4 regions of the Kitasatospora sp. NPDC091207 genome follow, and region 1 is predicted to be linked to each of the others. Evidence: riboswitches for the same ligand, from Rfam matches in the RefSeq annotation. Region 1 holds a riboswitch; each other region holds the start of a gene.

The links. Region 1 has a riboswitch for cyclic di-AMP ahead of ACIQTO_RS27465 (family 16 glycosylhydrolase). Riboswitches for the same ligand answer to the same signal wherever they lie in the genome.
Region 2: it holds a riboswitch for cyclic di-AMP, as region 1 does, so the genes downstream of both, ACIQTO_RS26085 (M23 family metallopeptidase) here and ACIQTO_RS27465 (family 16 glycosylhydrolase) in region 1, are expected to answer to the same signal.
Region 3: it holds a riboswitch for cyclic di-AMP, as region 1 does, so the genes downstream of both, ACIQTO_RS06670 (NlpC/P60 family protein) here and ACIQTO_RS27465 (family 16 glycosylhydrolase) in region 1, are expected to answer to the same signal.
Region 4: it holds a riboswitch for cyclic di-AMP, as region 1 does, so the genes downstream of both, ACIQTO_RS12875 (peptidoglycan DD-metalloendopeptidase family protein) here and ACIQTO_RS27465 (family 16 glycosylhydrolase) in region 1, are expected to answer to the same signal.

The regions. Positions count from the first base shown of each region.
Region 1 covers NZ_JBIVVS010000019.1:125,249-128,744, forward strand. The annotation lists gene ACIQTO_RS27460 (hypothetical protein) at 1-359, shown strand, start outside; gene ACIQTO_RS27465 (family 16 glycosylhydrolase) at 531-1,805, opposite strand; cyclic di-AMP (ydaO/yuaA leader) riboswitch at 1,808-1,972, opposite strand; gene ACIQTO_RS27470 (esterase/lipase family protein) at 2,223-3,023, opposite strand; gene ACIQTO_RS27475 (MoaF-related domain-containing protein) at 3,353-3,496, shown strand, end outside.
Region 2 covers NZ_JBIVVS010000018.1:24,928-28,423, reverse strand. The annotation lists gene ACIQTO_RS26100 (TetR/AcrR family transcriptional regulator) at 1-60, opposite strand, end outside; gene ACIQTO_RS26095 (alpha/beta fold hydrolase) at 95-970, opposite strand; gene ACIQTO_RS26090 (YiaA/YiaB family inner membrane protein) at 1,054-1,344, opposite strand; cyclic di-AMP (ydaO/yuaA leader) riboswitch at 1,590-1,748, shown strand; gene ACIQTO_RS26085 (M23 family metallopeptidase) at 1,761-2,618, shown strand; gene ACIQTO_RS26080 (hypothetical protein) at 2,673-3,496, opposite strand, start outside.
Region 3 covers NZ_JBIVVS010000002.1:448,315-451,810, forward strand. The annotation lists gene ACIQTO_RS06665 (NlpC/P60 family protein) at 1-65, opposite strand, end outside; gene ACIQTO_RS06670 (NlpC/P60 family protein) at 290-1,453, opposite strand; cyclic di-AMP (ydaO/yuaA leader) riboswitch at 1,464-1,618, opposite strand; gene ACIQTO_RS06675 (NlpC/P60 family protein) at 1,946-2,989, opposite strand; gene ACIQTO_RS06680 (NYN domain-containing protein) at 3,202-3,496, opposite strand, start outside.
Region 4 covers NZ_JBIVVS010000005.1:295,752-299,247, forward strand. The annotation lists gene ACIQTO_RS12870 (DUF2470 domain-containing protein) at 1-225, shown strand, start outside; gene ACIQTO_RS12875 (peptidoglycan DD-metalloendopeptidase family protein) at 696-1,739, opposite strand; cyclic di-AMP (ydaO/yuaA leader) riboswitch at 1,744-1,904, opposite strand; gene ACIQTO_RS12880 (MFS transporter) at 2,218-3,496, shown strand, end outside.

The sequences.
Region 1 (3,496 bases):
CCGCCGCGCCCGGCGGCACCACCACGGTGCACGCCTTCGTCGGCAACCTCGGCCCGGACCGGACGGCCTCGCCGTTCACCGTGGTGGTCACCCTGCCGGAGGGGGTGACGGCCGAGGGGCCGTTCTTCCCGGAGAACTGCTACGAGTTCCAGAACGGCCACCGGGTGCGCTGCACCTTCCCGGCCGGGCTGCCGAAGTTCCGGAGCGCCACGGCACTGATCCCGGTCCGGCTGGCCACCACCGTCCCCGTCGGCGATCTGGAGGGCGGCTACGTCGCGGTGCGCAGCGACGACGACCGCAACGAGTCGAACAACCGGCAGCCCTTCACGATCCACGTCGTGGAGACCACCCGGGGCTGAGCCGGGCCGACCCGGGCCGTACCGTGCTGGGCCGGCCTGGCCCAGCACGGTACGGCCCGGGTCGCTCCGTCCGGAGTCCCGTCCGGGCGGTCTCGGACGGCGGACCCTCGGACGGACGGGGCCTCGGACGGACGGGGACTCCGGACGGACGGGGACTCCGGACGGACGGGACTAGCGGTAGACCCGGACGTAGTCCGCGGCGAAGGTGATCGGAACCGTGCCCGTCGGCGCGGGGTGGTACTGGCCCGCACTCAGGGACAGGTTGAGGATCAGGTACGCCGACCAGTCGGCACCGACGCCCTTGCCGTCCGCGAAGACCTTCGCACCGTTGATGTACCAGTCGACCGAGTTGGCACCGTACTGGGTACCGACGGTGACCCACTGGTCGTGGGCGATCGCCTTCGCGTCGGTGACGTACTTGTGGTCCGCGTTGACGTGGTTGGTCAGCTCCAGCAGGTTGGCGTTGTCCGAGTGGTACTCGAACGTGTCGATCTCGCCGTGGTTGCCGCTGGTGCCGTTCCACGTCCACAGCGCCGGCCAGGCGCCGGTGCCGGCCGGGAGCTTGACCCGGGTCTCCACGTAGTCGCCGGTCTTCACCTTGAAGCCCTCGCCGGAGTACTCGGTGGTGAGCAGCCCGGTGTCCCAGGCCTGCTTGCCGTTCTCCAGCGTGTGGCTGCTCGGCCTGGCGGTGAAGGTGGCGGCGCCGCCGGAGACGGCGACGTTGTTCTTGTTCAGCCAGTCGAGCTTGTTGTCGTTGGGGTTGTGGTCGCCGTAGTGGTACGAGCTGCTCTTGTCGGCGGTCCAGCGCGAGCCCAGGGCGAGGCTGTTGAACTCGTCGGACCAGGTCAGCTTCTTGCCTGCGACCGGCGCAGCGGTGGCGGGCGTGCCGGCGGGCGTGCCGGTGGGCGTGGTCGTCGGCGTGGTGCTGGGAGTGGTCGTCGGCGTGGTGCTGGGAGTGGGGGTGGGGCTCGGGGTGGCGTTGGCGGCGGAGACCACCAGCTTCTGGGAGGGCAGGTTGTGCCAGGCTCCGGCGGAGTCCTGCCAGAAGCCGAACTGGGTGTACGTCCCGGCGGGCAGGGTGCGCGAGCCGGTGGTGATCGACAGACCGCTCGGGCAGATCTGCGCGTTGGCGACGTTGCCGGGGAAGTCGAGGTTGGTCCCGGCCGCGTCGCGCACGCCCACGCCGACGGTCCTGGCGGTGAAGCAGGCCGAGGAGTGGACGGTCAGCGAGGCCGTGGCGGCCTTGCCCGCGACCATGGCGGCCGGGGCGAGCTTGTCCTGGGTGACGGTCGGCGCGGTGGCCGCCTGGGCGCCGGTGAGGGCCGGTACGCCGAGCAGGCCGGCGCCGCTGATGGCGAGCGCGCCGGTGGCGGCGATGGCGGCCTGGCGGCCTCGGTGGGTGGGGCGGGCATGACGCGGCGTCGCGCGCCGGGCAGGCTTCTGCATGGCGGTGTCCTCTGTGACGCCTGCGAGGTGAGCTGTCGGGTTCGGGCTGAGGTCGCCCGGCCGCCTGTGGAGCGGCTTCACCCCTAGCCTCGGCCGGTGCGCGGGAGCGCACGGGCCGGGCACTGACCTGGGTCCCCCGCTCCCGTCCGCTGTGGTGCTCGACTGCCGACCGGCGGGTGGACAGGACTCGGCGTCCCGACGGCGGGGTCCGCGAAGGCGGACCCGTGCAGGCTAGGCAGGCCGTCCGGAAGGCGACAACTCCGGAGGGGATGTTGTCGCGCAGCTCACAGTGGAGCGCTGCCGAGTTGATCAAGTCGGCGGTGGAGTTGATCAGTTGGCCGCGCCGGCGGCTGCCGTGGTACCGCCGGGCCGGGTGACCGGCCGGTCACCCGGCCCGGCGGTACCCGGGCGGGCCGGTCAGTCGAGCCAGGCGTCGACCTGGCTCATCGCCTCGGGTGCCCAGGCCAGCTCCAGGTGGTTGAGCCCCCCGAGCAGCCTGCTGCCGCCGACCGTGCCGATGCCGGTGGTGTCCAGCGCGCTCCGGGTGAAGACGATGCCGTCACTGGGCCCGCGGTTCTCGTTGAGGACGCCCGGGATGTCCGCCGCACCGCCCGCGAGCAGGTAGGTGCGGACCGCCGCCGGGATGCCGGCCCGCTGGAGCGGTCCGATCAGCGACCCGGCGTCGATCGCCGCCCGGATGCCCTGTCCCGCGGTGTAGTACCCCTGGCCGCCGTAGTACGTCGTCCACCAGTCCTGGGCCCCGGCGTCCACCCCGTAGCTGCCGTCCCACCGGGCCAGCAGCTGGCGCTGGCCCGGGTAGCAGTCGTAGCCGCCGCTGGGCAGCACGCCGAGGCACGGCTGCGCGGTGTACGTGCCGTAGCAGGTCATGGACAGGTGCGGGGAGGGCGCGTTGGCGGTACCGCCGCAGGCCGGCCAGACCGCCGGCGAGAACGCCCAGCCGTGCGCGTAGACGTAGTCCAGACCGCCGTTCGGCCCGCCGAGGGTCACCAGCCGGCGGACATCACCCGCGTACGCCCGGCCCCAGGCGGGCCGCACCGAGGAGACGTAGGCACGGGCGGCGACCTCGCCCTTGCTCCAGGCGACCACGTCCACCTGCGGCACCCCGAGCCTGGCGCGGATCAGGGCGACGGCGTCGCCCACGGCCTGCGTCTGGAGGAGGTTGTCGCCCTGCTTGTGGGCGAAGTTGATCGCGAACACCCGGTGACCGTCGGCGGCCAGCTGCTGGGCGAGACCGGTCGACGGGCAGGCCGACGCCCCGGCGGCACCGCAACCGCCCCCTTCGCCGGGGGCGGCCCAGGCGCGGTCGGCGTTGTCGTTGGCACCGTGGACGAGCAGGACGGGGGTCGCCCGGGTGCCGGTGTCACACCCGGCGGCCGGACCGCGTGGCGGCCGGCCCCGTGGCGTCAGGCCCCGTGGCGTCAGGCCCCGTGGCGGGGTGTCCGCAAGTCCGCCGCGAAGGTCGGCCGGTCGGATAGGTTGGGGGTCCAGCCGTACCGCACAGACGAGAGACGAGGACCCGTCCCGCCATGACCGCGCCCCTGCCCGCCTTCGCCGGCCGCACCTACCTCTTCCAGGTCGACAACGGCGCGGCCTTCCGCAACGCCTACTCGCCCGACGGCAAGCGGCTGCGTTGGGAGGGTCTCGGCGAGTCGGCGGGCCAGTGGGAGGAC
Region 2 (3,496 bases), on a different contig from region 1:
GTCGAGGAGGGCGAGGGCGTGGTCGACGACCTGTTCGGGGGTCAGTCCGACTCTGGGCATGGTGCGGTCTCCGTGCGGGCAGAAGGGGCGGGGATCAGGCCAGTTCGGCGAGGAACGGCAGCAGGGCGTCGGCGGTGGCCCGCGGGTGGTCGGCCATCGGGTAGTGCCCGGCGCCCTCGATCATCACCTTGCGGGCCTTCAGCGCGGCGGCCTGCCGGTCGGCGACCAGCTCCGGCCGGGGGAAGTCGGGGTCCTTGCTGCCCATCACGACCAGCGCCGGGCAGGTCACGGCGGCGGTCCAGCCGGTCGGCGCGGAGTCACCGCGGACGTAGCCCCGGGTGGCCTTCTTGCGGCCCGGCGTGCGCATCGCGGCGACCAGCCCGTCCACATAGGCGTCGAAGTCGGCCGGCTTGGCGGTCGGGTAGGCCATCCTGCGGTGGTAGAGGCCCCAGAACGCGGGCGAGTGCACCAGCAGCGCGCCCATCACGCCGAACATCGCGCGCTGCAGCGTGCTGGGCGGCACGTTCTCGACGAAGGCGTCCAGCAGGACGATCCCGGCGACCCGCTCGGGCGCGTCCCCGGCCACCCGGACGGCGGTCGCGCCGGTGTAGGAGTTGCCGACCAGCGCGGCGCGACCGATGCCGAGGTGGTCCAGCAGGGCGAGCACGTCGGTGGCGATCGCGGCCGGCGAGTAGTCGTCCCAGTCGATCGAGGACTCGCCGAAGCCGCGCAGGTCCAGGGTGATCACCCGGTGGCCCGCGGCCACCAGCAGCGGGCGCAGGTGCCGGTACGCGGCCCGGCTGTCGAGCATCCCCGGGAGCAGGACGACGGGGGCGCCGTCGCCCCGCACCGTGTCGTCGAAGGCCAGCCGGCCGCCGGGGACGTCGAGGTACTGGGTACTGGGGGTGAAGGTGCCGGGCATGGGGGCCTCCTCGGTCCGCCGGGACATCGGCTGAGTGCAGATAGCCATAAAGCTAAGGCTAATAGCCTTAGCCGTCAAGCGGGCCCGTCGCGGTCCACCGCCGGGCTCCCGGCGCGCCCCGGTGTCGCGGCTCAGACCCCCTCCACCTTGAACGGGTCGTGCTCGGCGAGCAGCTTCTCCAGCCGGGCCTGGTCCACCCGGGTGACGATCTCGTTGGTCTCCTGCCGGTCCCGGACCACCTTGGCCAGGGTGAAGGCGGAGGTGACGGTGTAGAGCAGCCCGACCGCGAGGAAGGCGCGGGTCCAGCCGCCGACCGGCAGGTAGGCGATCCCGACGGCGAGGGCGCCGCCGGAGAGGGCGAAGGAGAGGACGGCCTGGATGTAGTACGCGGCCGTGGTACGTGACTGCATCGGTGCGTTCATGGCGTCAGGATGGCGGCGCCGGTCCGGGCCGCACATGAGTAGAAGTACTCAGATAGGGGGTCGTTCGTTGACGTCCAATCACGTTCGGTAGTGTCAGTTGTCGGTAATCCGCCCAAATCGCCCATCGGGTCGCGTAGTGTCCGAGTCGTATCCGGCTCTCCCGAACGGACGGCTTGGAATCAGAGGCTCCTAGGATTAACGTTTGATAACGCAGCGCGGTCCGCAACGCCGTACCCAGACGGCACCGTGCGCCGTCGCCTAATCCCGCCGGCCGGCCTCCGGGCAGGCCAGGGAGCCGGGGAACCACGTTCCTTGGGGTGAATCGGCCGGGCCCAGGCCCAGCCGTAGGAGACCTTCCTGCTCCGAACCCGTCAGCTAACCCGGTAGGCGCGAAGGAAGGAAAGGAGCGCGCCTCCGTGGCGTCGTCGCACTCTCCGGCACACCTGCCCGGCTCCCCCGCCGGCACCCAGCTGCTCGACCACCCCTGGCCGCCCGCCCATCCGGGCGAGTTCGGCGGGCCCGCCGACGGCGGCCCGCAGGCCGCCGAGGCCAACCGGCACCGGATGCCCCGTCAGAGCCGCGGCACCGCTCCGCTGCTCGGCGTCACCGCCGTCGCCGCCACCCTCGGCGCGACCGGGTTCGCCTCCGCCACCCCGGCCGCCGCCCCCGCCGTCGAGGCCCCGGACGAGACGCCGGTCGCGCTCTCCGCGGACCCGGGCCTGGCGCTCGCCGCCCGGATCCAGCTGCAGGCCGACAGCCAGCGCACCGCCGCCGAGGAAGGTGCCCGCCTCCAGGCCGCCAAGGAGGCCGAGGCCAAGCGCGCCGCCCAGCAGCAGGAGGCCAAGCTCGCCGCCGAGGCGGCCGAGAAGGCCAAGCTCGCCGCCATCAACCTGCCGGTGCGCGACTACGACCTCTCCGCCCACTACGGCCAGAGCGCCTCCTACTGGGCCCACCTGCACACCGGCCTGGACTTCGCCGCCGACACCGGCACCCCGGTGTACGCGGTCGGCCAGGGCACCATCACCTCGGCCGGCTGGGCCGGGTCGTACGGCTACCGGATCGTCGAGACGCTGCCCGACGGCACCGAGATCTGGTACTGCCACCTCTCCTCGATCATCAAGGGCTCCGGCAAGGTCGTCCCGGGCCAGCAGCTCGGCAAGGTCGGCGCGACCGGCAACGTGACCGGCCCGCACCTGCACCTGGAGGTCCGCCCCGGCGGCGGCGCCCCGGTCGACCCGGAGACCTGGTTCGAGCAGCGCGGCATCACCCCCTGACAGCACGCCACGGTGCCCCGGTCGTCACCACGACGGCCGGGGCACCGTCGCGTCTCAGGCCCCGGGGGCGTCCCGGTCCTCGGCCTCCCCGGCTCCGTCGGTCACCTCGGCTCCGTCGGCCGCTTCGGCTTCCCCGGTCTCGAAACCCTCGTCGGCTTCCTCGTCGGCTTCCTCGGGGGCTTCGGAGAGCTGCGCCACGTACGCGTCGATCTCCTCCTGGCCCGGCTCCGGAGCCAGCTCCGGGAACTCCTCCACCAGCAGCCGGGGCAGCCCCGGCACCGTCCACTCGCCGGCCAGGTCCAGCGCCGCCTCCACGGCGGCCTCCTCGAACGCCCCGAAGTCCCCGGCCAGCTCGTCGGGCATCGGCCGGCCCAGCGCGGTCAGCTCCGCCAGGTTGCGGTAGCTGCGCCGCATCAACCCCTGTTCCAGGAGCCGGCGGGCACCGTCGGTGGCCATCCCGACGCTGATCGCCCGGGCGTCGCCCCAGCCCCCGTCGTCCACCGCGTCCAGCTCGCCGGCCTCCTCCAACGCCTCGCACGCGGCGAGCCGGTCCTCCGGCGCCAGCTCCCGGAACGCCGTCAGCCAGCCCCGGACCGCCTCCGGGTCGGTGAGGTCCACGCCGTCCGCGCGCAGCAGCAGCGTGTACAGCCGGGGCCAGGTGACCAGATCGGCCCGGCGCAGCAGCCCGGCGGCCACCTCACCCTGCCACTCGGCCTCCGCGTGCAGCCGCTCCTGCCGCTTGGCGTTCAGCCGCTTCGCGGCCCGCTGGTGGTCGATCAGCAGCCGCACCGCCGCGCCGTACGCCAGCGGGTCCTCCTCCGGTGCGGGCTGGACGTACAGGTAGAGCCGCTCGTACAGCAGCTGCTCCACGGCGTCCG
Region 3 (3,496 bases), on a different contig from region 1:
GCGGCGGTCAGCACCAGCGCGCGGGCGAGCGCACCCGGCAGGGGGGAACGGCGGTGCAGGGCCATACGACGGTGGCTCCGATCCTGGGCCGGGCCCCGCCGCCGCACCGGAGCGGGCGGCTCTCAAGCGGAAGTCCGGTGGCAGACGTTAGCGAGTCCGGGCGAGCGAGTCCAAACCCCTCCCAACCCGAATATTTGACCCGCAATCGGACACCAGACCGGTCCGCCGCAAAAGCCGCAGGCCCGGCCTCCCGCGAGGGGAGACCGGGCCTGCGGCGGCGGACGTCGGATCAGACGCGCACGATGGCCGAGATCGGCAGCATGCTGGCGGTCTCGTACCGGACGTTCGCACCGGGCTTCGGCGCGTGGATGACCTGGCCGCCACCGACGTAGATGGCGACGTGGCTGCGGTCCGCGCGGTAGATGATCAGGTCACCGGGCTGGGCGTTGGCGATGTTGGTGCCGACGTTGGTGCCGACCGTGGCCTGGGCCTGCGAGGTGCGCGGCAGCGACACGTCGGCCTGGGCGTAGGCCCAGCTGGTGAGGCCGGAGCAGTCGAACGAGCCCGGGCCGGAGGCGCCGTAGACGTACGGCGCGCCCAGCTTGCTCTCGGCCGCGGCGATCGCGGCGGCGGCGCGCGAGCCATTAGCCGCGGGCGCGGACGGCGCGGCGGCGGCGGACGAGGCGGCGGCGGGCTTGGCGGCCGCCGAGGACGAGCCGGCCAGGTTGTCCCGGCTGTTGTCGCGGGAGGCCCGGTCGGCGTCCGCCTTGGCCTTGGCCTCGGCCTTGGCGGCGTCCGCCTTGACCTTCGCCTCGGCGGCGGCCTTCTCCTCGGCCGCGCGCAGCGCCTGGCGCTCCTGCTCGGTCAGCGTGTTGAGCAGGTCCTGGGCCTTGGCCAGCTTGCCCTGGACCTCCTCCTTGGAGGCCTTCAGCTGCTGGGTGGTGGCCTCGAGCTCGGCGAGCTTGCCCTGGGCCTCGTTGCGGTCCTGGTCGAGCCTGCGCTGCTGCTCCTGAAGGTCCTTCAGGACATTGGACTGGGTGCTGCCGGCCTGGTTGATCGCACCGGCCTGGGTGAGGAAGCTGTCCGGGCTGGACGAGAGCATCAGCTGGACGGTCGGCGATATGCCGCCGTTGCGGTACTGCTCGCCGGCGATCTCGGCGAGGCCACCCTGGGCCTCGGTCACCGAGGCCTGCTGGCGGGCCACCTTGTCCTGCAGCTCACCGACCTGCTTCTGCAGCTCCTGCTGCTTGGCCTGGGCACCGTTGAGCTTCTCGGTGGCCTGCTCGGCCTGCTCGTTGAGCTGGTCGACCTGCTCCTTGACCTGGTCCTTGGTCGGCGTCGGGTCGGCGTGGGCGCCGGACTGCGCGGAGAGGGCGACCGCCGCAGCGGCGACACCGGTCAGGATCGAGACCCGGGCGCGGCCGGCGGGCTTGGGACGACGATGGGACGCCACGAAGGCGGACTCCTTCTTCCTACGTCCGCCTACCGGGTGAGCTGACGGGTTCGGGCCGGAAGCGTGCCCTACGACGCCTCACCGGCCGCTCTCGCGGTCGACCTGGCGCCGATTCACCCCGGAGGAACATGGTTCCCCGGCTCCGCTCCACAGCACCCCCGACTACTGGGCTCCCCGTCGGGCAGACGACCTGCCCCGCTGCTTCACGAACTCGGCGGTAAACCCCCGCCGCCACCCTGGCTGGGTGATCGACTGTGCGGTGGTTCGAGGCACGACCCTAGTAACAGAACCGTGATCCGTTCAAATCCTTGTCAGAAAAATGCCGGAAGAATATCCAAGTTCACTTGTGAATATGACCGAGTGTGATCACCAGCCCACACGGAGCTGATCGTTTGTCACCATGCCGCCGTGAATGCCGACGCCACCCCCGATCAGGAGGTGGCGTGGATCACAGGGCCGTGTCCCGGCCCGTGGGCGTGTCGTGCCGGTCCGTCAGACCCGGCGAATGGTGTTGATCTTCATCGCGTCGGCCTTCATCACCTTCACGACGTCACCGGTGTGCGGCGCGTGCACCACCATGCCGTTGCCGATGTACATCCCGACGTGGCTGCGGTCGTCGCGGTAGATGATGAGGTCGCCCGGCTGGGCCTCGGCGAGCGAGGGGACCCGGGAGCCGTAGTTGGCCTGCGCCTGCGAGGTGCGCGGCAGCGTGACACCGGCCTTGGCGTACGACCAGACCATCAGGCCCGAGCAGTCGAAGGTGTTCGGCCCGACGGAACTCCACTGGTACGGCGAGCCCTGCTTGCTCATCGCGTTGGACACGGCCGACCCGGCCATGCCGCTGGCCTGCGGCAGGCTGCCCAGATCGGCCCGCTCGCTGCCGCGCGAGGCCCGGTCCGCCTGCTGCTGGGCGGCCTTCAGCGCCGCCCGGTCCGCCGCGCTCAGCGAGTTCAGGAGGTCCTGAGCCTCCTTGAGCTTCTTGTTGACCTCCGCCTTGGACTGGTTCAGGTCCTTGGTGGTGTTGTCCAGGGAGGCCAGGATCGCGGCCGCCTCCGCCTTCTGCTGGTCCAGCCGGCGCTGCTGGTCCTGCAGGCCCTTGAGCGCGTCGGCCTGGCTGGAACTGGCCTGCTGGACGCTGGACGCCTTGTCCAGGTAGCCGGACGGGTCGGAGGAGAGCATCAGCTGGACGGACGGGTCGATGCCGCCGGTGCGGTACTGCGCACCCGCCACCTCGGCCAGCCCGGCCTGGAGCTGGGTCATCTGGTCCTGGCCGCGGGCCACCTGGTCCTGGAGCTGGTCCGACTGCTTGCGCAGCTGGTCGGCCCGCTCCTTGGCGCCGTTGTACTTCTCGGTGGCCTGCTCGGCCTCCTCCTGCAGCTGGTCGATCTGCGCCTTCACGTCCTCCTTCTTGGGGGACGGACTCGGCGCGGCGTGCGCGGCGACCTGGGCGGAGAGGGCGACCGCGGTCGCCGCGGCAGCGGTGAGCACGGAGACCCGCGCGCGGCTCGGCTGCTTGGGACGGCGGTGGGTGGCCAAGGGACCGGCTCCTTCTTCCAACGGACTCACCCGATTGGGTGAGAATCCGGAAAATAGGTTTGACGCCAGACCCTAGTGAAGATCCACGCTTTGCGCCACTCCCCCAATGGCGTGAACCTCCGCCCGCGGCCATGACTTCACCGGATCCTCACAACCCCGCAAACCGGGCGCTGACCAGGCGTCACTCCGGCCTGGCCAGCGCCCGGTCGAGGTCAGGGCCGGGCCAACCGGTTCAGCAGCAGCACGGAAGCCACGGGGCGCGCACCGGCCTTCCGCACGCCCTCCGCGACCTCCCGGTCGGCGGAGACCACCACCACCGGCCGCCCCTGCGGCTCGGCCCGCACCAGCCGGCGGATCAGCTCGTCCGCCGTCTCACCGGTCCGGCTGAACCGCACCCGGACCCCGCGCGGCGGCGCCATGATCACCGGCACGTCGAGGTCCTGCCCGTCGAACACACAGGTGACCTCCGCCTGCGTGCGCTGGGCCAGCATCGCCAGCCCGCCCAGC
Region 4 (3,496 bases), on a different contig from region 1:
CTGCTCACCCGGCTGCTGGACCCGGAGCTGCTCGCCGGACGCCCCGACGTCCGCCCGCTCGCCCTCGACCGGCACGGCCTGGTGCTCCGCCTGGACCACCCGTACGGCCACCGCGACGTCCGCCTGGTCTTCCCCGAACCGGCCCGCGACGCGGACGAGTTCGGCCACCGCGTGCACCAGCTGCTGACCGCCGCGCACGGCGACCTGCCCGCCCACCGGTCCTGACCGAACACCGGACGGATCGACACCGGACGGAGCGACACCGAACGCCCCACCCGGTACCCACCGACCACAGGGTGACGGCCCGTCCGATTCCGGGCGGGCCGACCGCATTCCGGGCGGGCCAACCGCATTTCCGGCGGTCCGGTCACATTCCGTCCGATCCCATCCGGCCTCCGGCCCGGACAGCCGTCCGCTGACCCCGAAAAGCCCTGGAGGGCCAACGCGGCCGCCCCAAGAAAACCCATCGCGACAGGGGGGGTGAACGGACATCAGAACCGGCACCCGATATCCGGTGGCGGAAACGCGCAATGGCCGGCCCGGCTCACGAAGGAAATTCGTGAGCCGGGCCGGCCTGGGCGTGTCCCGCGCCCATGATCCACTGATGGTGCGGCGATCACCCGGTCGAGCGGTCACCCGACATGACCATCCCGGGAGGTCGTTCGCCCCGCACCCAGCGGTGGTCCGACCTCAGGTCAGATGGAGACGCCGTGCGCCCGCAGGTAGGCGATCGGGTCGATGTCCGAGCCGTACTCCGAGCCGGTGCGGACCTCGAAGTGCAGGTGCGGGCCGGTCACGTTGCCGGTCGCGCCGGAGAGGCCGATCTGCTGGCCGGCGGTGACGGTCTGACCGATCTTCACGCCGATCGAGGACAGGTGCGCGTACTGGGCGTACTTCCCGTCGGCGAGCTTGATCTCGACCTCGTTGCCGTAGGCGCCGCCGTTGCCGGCCTTGACCACGGTGCCGGCCGCGATGGCGCGCAGCGGGGTGCCGGTGGAGGCGACGAAGTCGGCACCGGTGTGGTGGCCGGAGGACCACATCGAGCCGGCCACGCCGTAGGCGGTGCCGAGCTTCGGGTTGGCGACGGGGGCGACGTAGCCGGAGGTGGCGGCCACGGCGGCCGGGGCCTGGGTGGCGGCCGGCGCGGCCGGCTTCGCGGCGGGGGCGGCCGGCTTGGTGGCCGGGGCCTGCGCGGGCTTGGCGGCCTGGACCGGCTTCGGCGCGGCGGCCTTGGCGGCCGGCTGCACCGAGTCCTGCGAGGCCTGCGGCTTGGCGGCGGGGGCGGCGGGCTTGGCGGCGGGGGCGGCCGGGGCCGCGGCGGCCTTGGCGCCGAGCGCGAGCTGCTGACCCGGGAAGATGAGGTTCGGGTTGGCGCCGACGACCGAGCGGTTGTGGTCGTACAGCGCCTGCCAGCCGCCCTCGACCTGCTTGGCGTCGGCGATCTTCGACAGGGTGTCCCCGCCGGCGACCTTGTAGGTCTCCTCGGCCGGAGCGGCGGCGGGCTTGGCGGCCTCGGCGGCGGCCGGAGCGGCGGCCTGGGCAGCGGCGGCCGGCGTGGCGTCGACGCTGGTGGCGCCGGTCCAGGTGCTGGTCTGCGCGGGCTTCGCGGCCGGGGCGGTGTGGGCCTGGGCGCTGATGGTGGTCACCAGCGGAAGGGCGAAGGCGGCGCCGGTCACGGCGGTGGCGATGCCGATGCGGGCGGCGCGGGGCAGGGCGATACGACGAGCCTGTGCGGGCATGGGGAACTGTCCTCTCCGACGCCTGCGAGGTGAGCTGTCGGGTTCGGGCTGGAGTTGCCCGGCCGCATAGCGCGGCTTCACCCCAAGCCGGACCGTGAATTCCGGTCCGGCGACTTACCTTTGGGTCCCCCGCTCCTGCCGTACAGAGTTCGGTTCGTACCACCGGGCAGCGGCAGGACTAGGCGTTCCACCCGGTGGCCACCCGGGCCAATGCCGGGCGGTCGCTGAACTAAAGCCCATCCACCCGGGTGAAGCAATGTCGATCTCTTGAATCGACAACCAATGCCGGAAAGATCGTGACACTCCGAATGATCGGCTGCACAGTATGTGCACAATCGATTCACCGCGTGCCACTGATCCGCGACGCTCCGCCGATTTCGATGTCCGTCCGCATGCGATCACCTACGGAAAGCCATCTGCCGACACACCCCCGGTGAGCCTTGTCACGTCGTCTCCCGGGGCGCACGATCGGGCGGTGATGACCCCCTCCGAGGCCGGCACCCTGCGCCTGGGCACCGCGCAGGGCCGCTGGGTCCTCCTGGCGACGGTGCTCGGCTCCAGCATGGCGATGCTCGACGGCACCGTGGTGAACGTCGCCCTGCCCCGGATCGGCACCGATCTCGGCGCCCCGCTCGCCGCCCTGCAGTGGACGCTCAACGCCTATCTGCTCACCCTGGCCGGCCTCATCCTGCTCGGCGGCGCCCTCGGCGACCGCTACGGACGGCGCCGCGTCTTCCTGATCGGTGTGCTCTGGTTCGCCGCCGCCTCGGCGGCGTGCGCCGCGGCGCCCACCATCGAGGTGCTGATCGCCGCCCGCGCGGTGCAGGGCATCGGCGGGGCACTGCTCACCCCCGGCTCACTGGCGATGCTCCAGGCCGTCTTCCACCCGGACGACCGGTCGGCGGCGGTCGGCCTCTGGTCCGGTCTGGGCGGGGTGTCCGCCGCGATCGGCCCGTTCCTCGGCGGCTGGCTGGTGGACGGCCCCGGCTGGCGGTGGATCTTCCTGCTGAACGTCCCGCTCGCCGTCCTGGTGATCGCGGTGGCTTCCCGGCACGTCCCGGAGAGCCGGGACGAGAGCGCGACCGGCCGGTTCGACGCCCTCGGCGCGGCACTGGCCGCGCTGGCCCTGGGCTCGGTCACCTATGCCCTGACGGCCGCGGGCGGCGGGCTCTCGCCGGAGGTCTGGCTGGCCGGCGCGGCGGGGCTGCTGCTGGGCACGGCCTTCGTCGTGGTCGAGCGCCGTGTCCCGGAGCCGATGCTGCCACTCGGCCTCTTCTCCTCCCGGCTGTTCACCGCGGTGAACCTGGTCACCCTCTGCGTCTACGCGGCCTTCAGCGGCGTGTTCTTCCTGCTGGTCGTGCAGTTGCAGATCGTCTCCGGGTTCTCCCCGCTGGTCTCCGGGCTGGCCCTGGTGCCGATCACCGTCCTGATGCTCGCGCTGTCCGCCCGGGCCGGCCGGCTCGGCAAGCGGATCGGCCCGCGACTGCCGCTCACCGTGGGGCCGCTGATCTGCGCGACGGGCGTGCTGCTCATGCTGCGGATCGGCCCGGACGCCTCGTACTGGACGGACGTGCTGCCGGCCGTCACCGTGATGGGCTGCGGGATGGTCCTACTGGTGGCGCCGCTGACCGCGACGGTGCTGGCGGCGGTGGAGGTCCGGCACGCCGGGATCGCCAGCGGCGTCAACAACGCCGCCGCCCGCGCGGCCGGTCTGCTCGCGGTGGCGGCCCTGCCCGCGCTGGCCGGGCTCAGCGGCG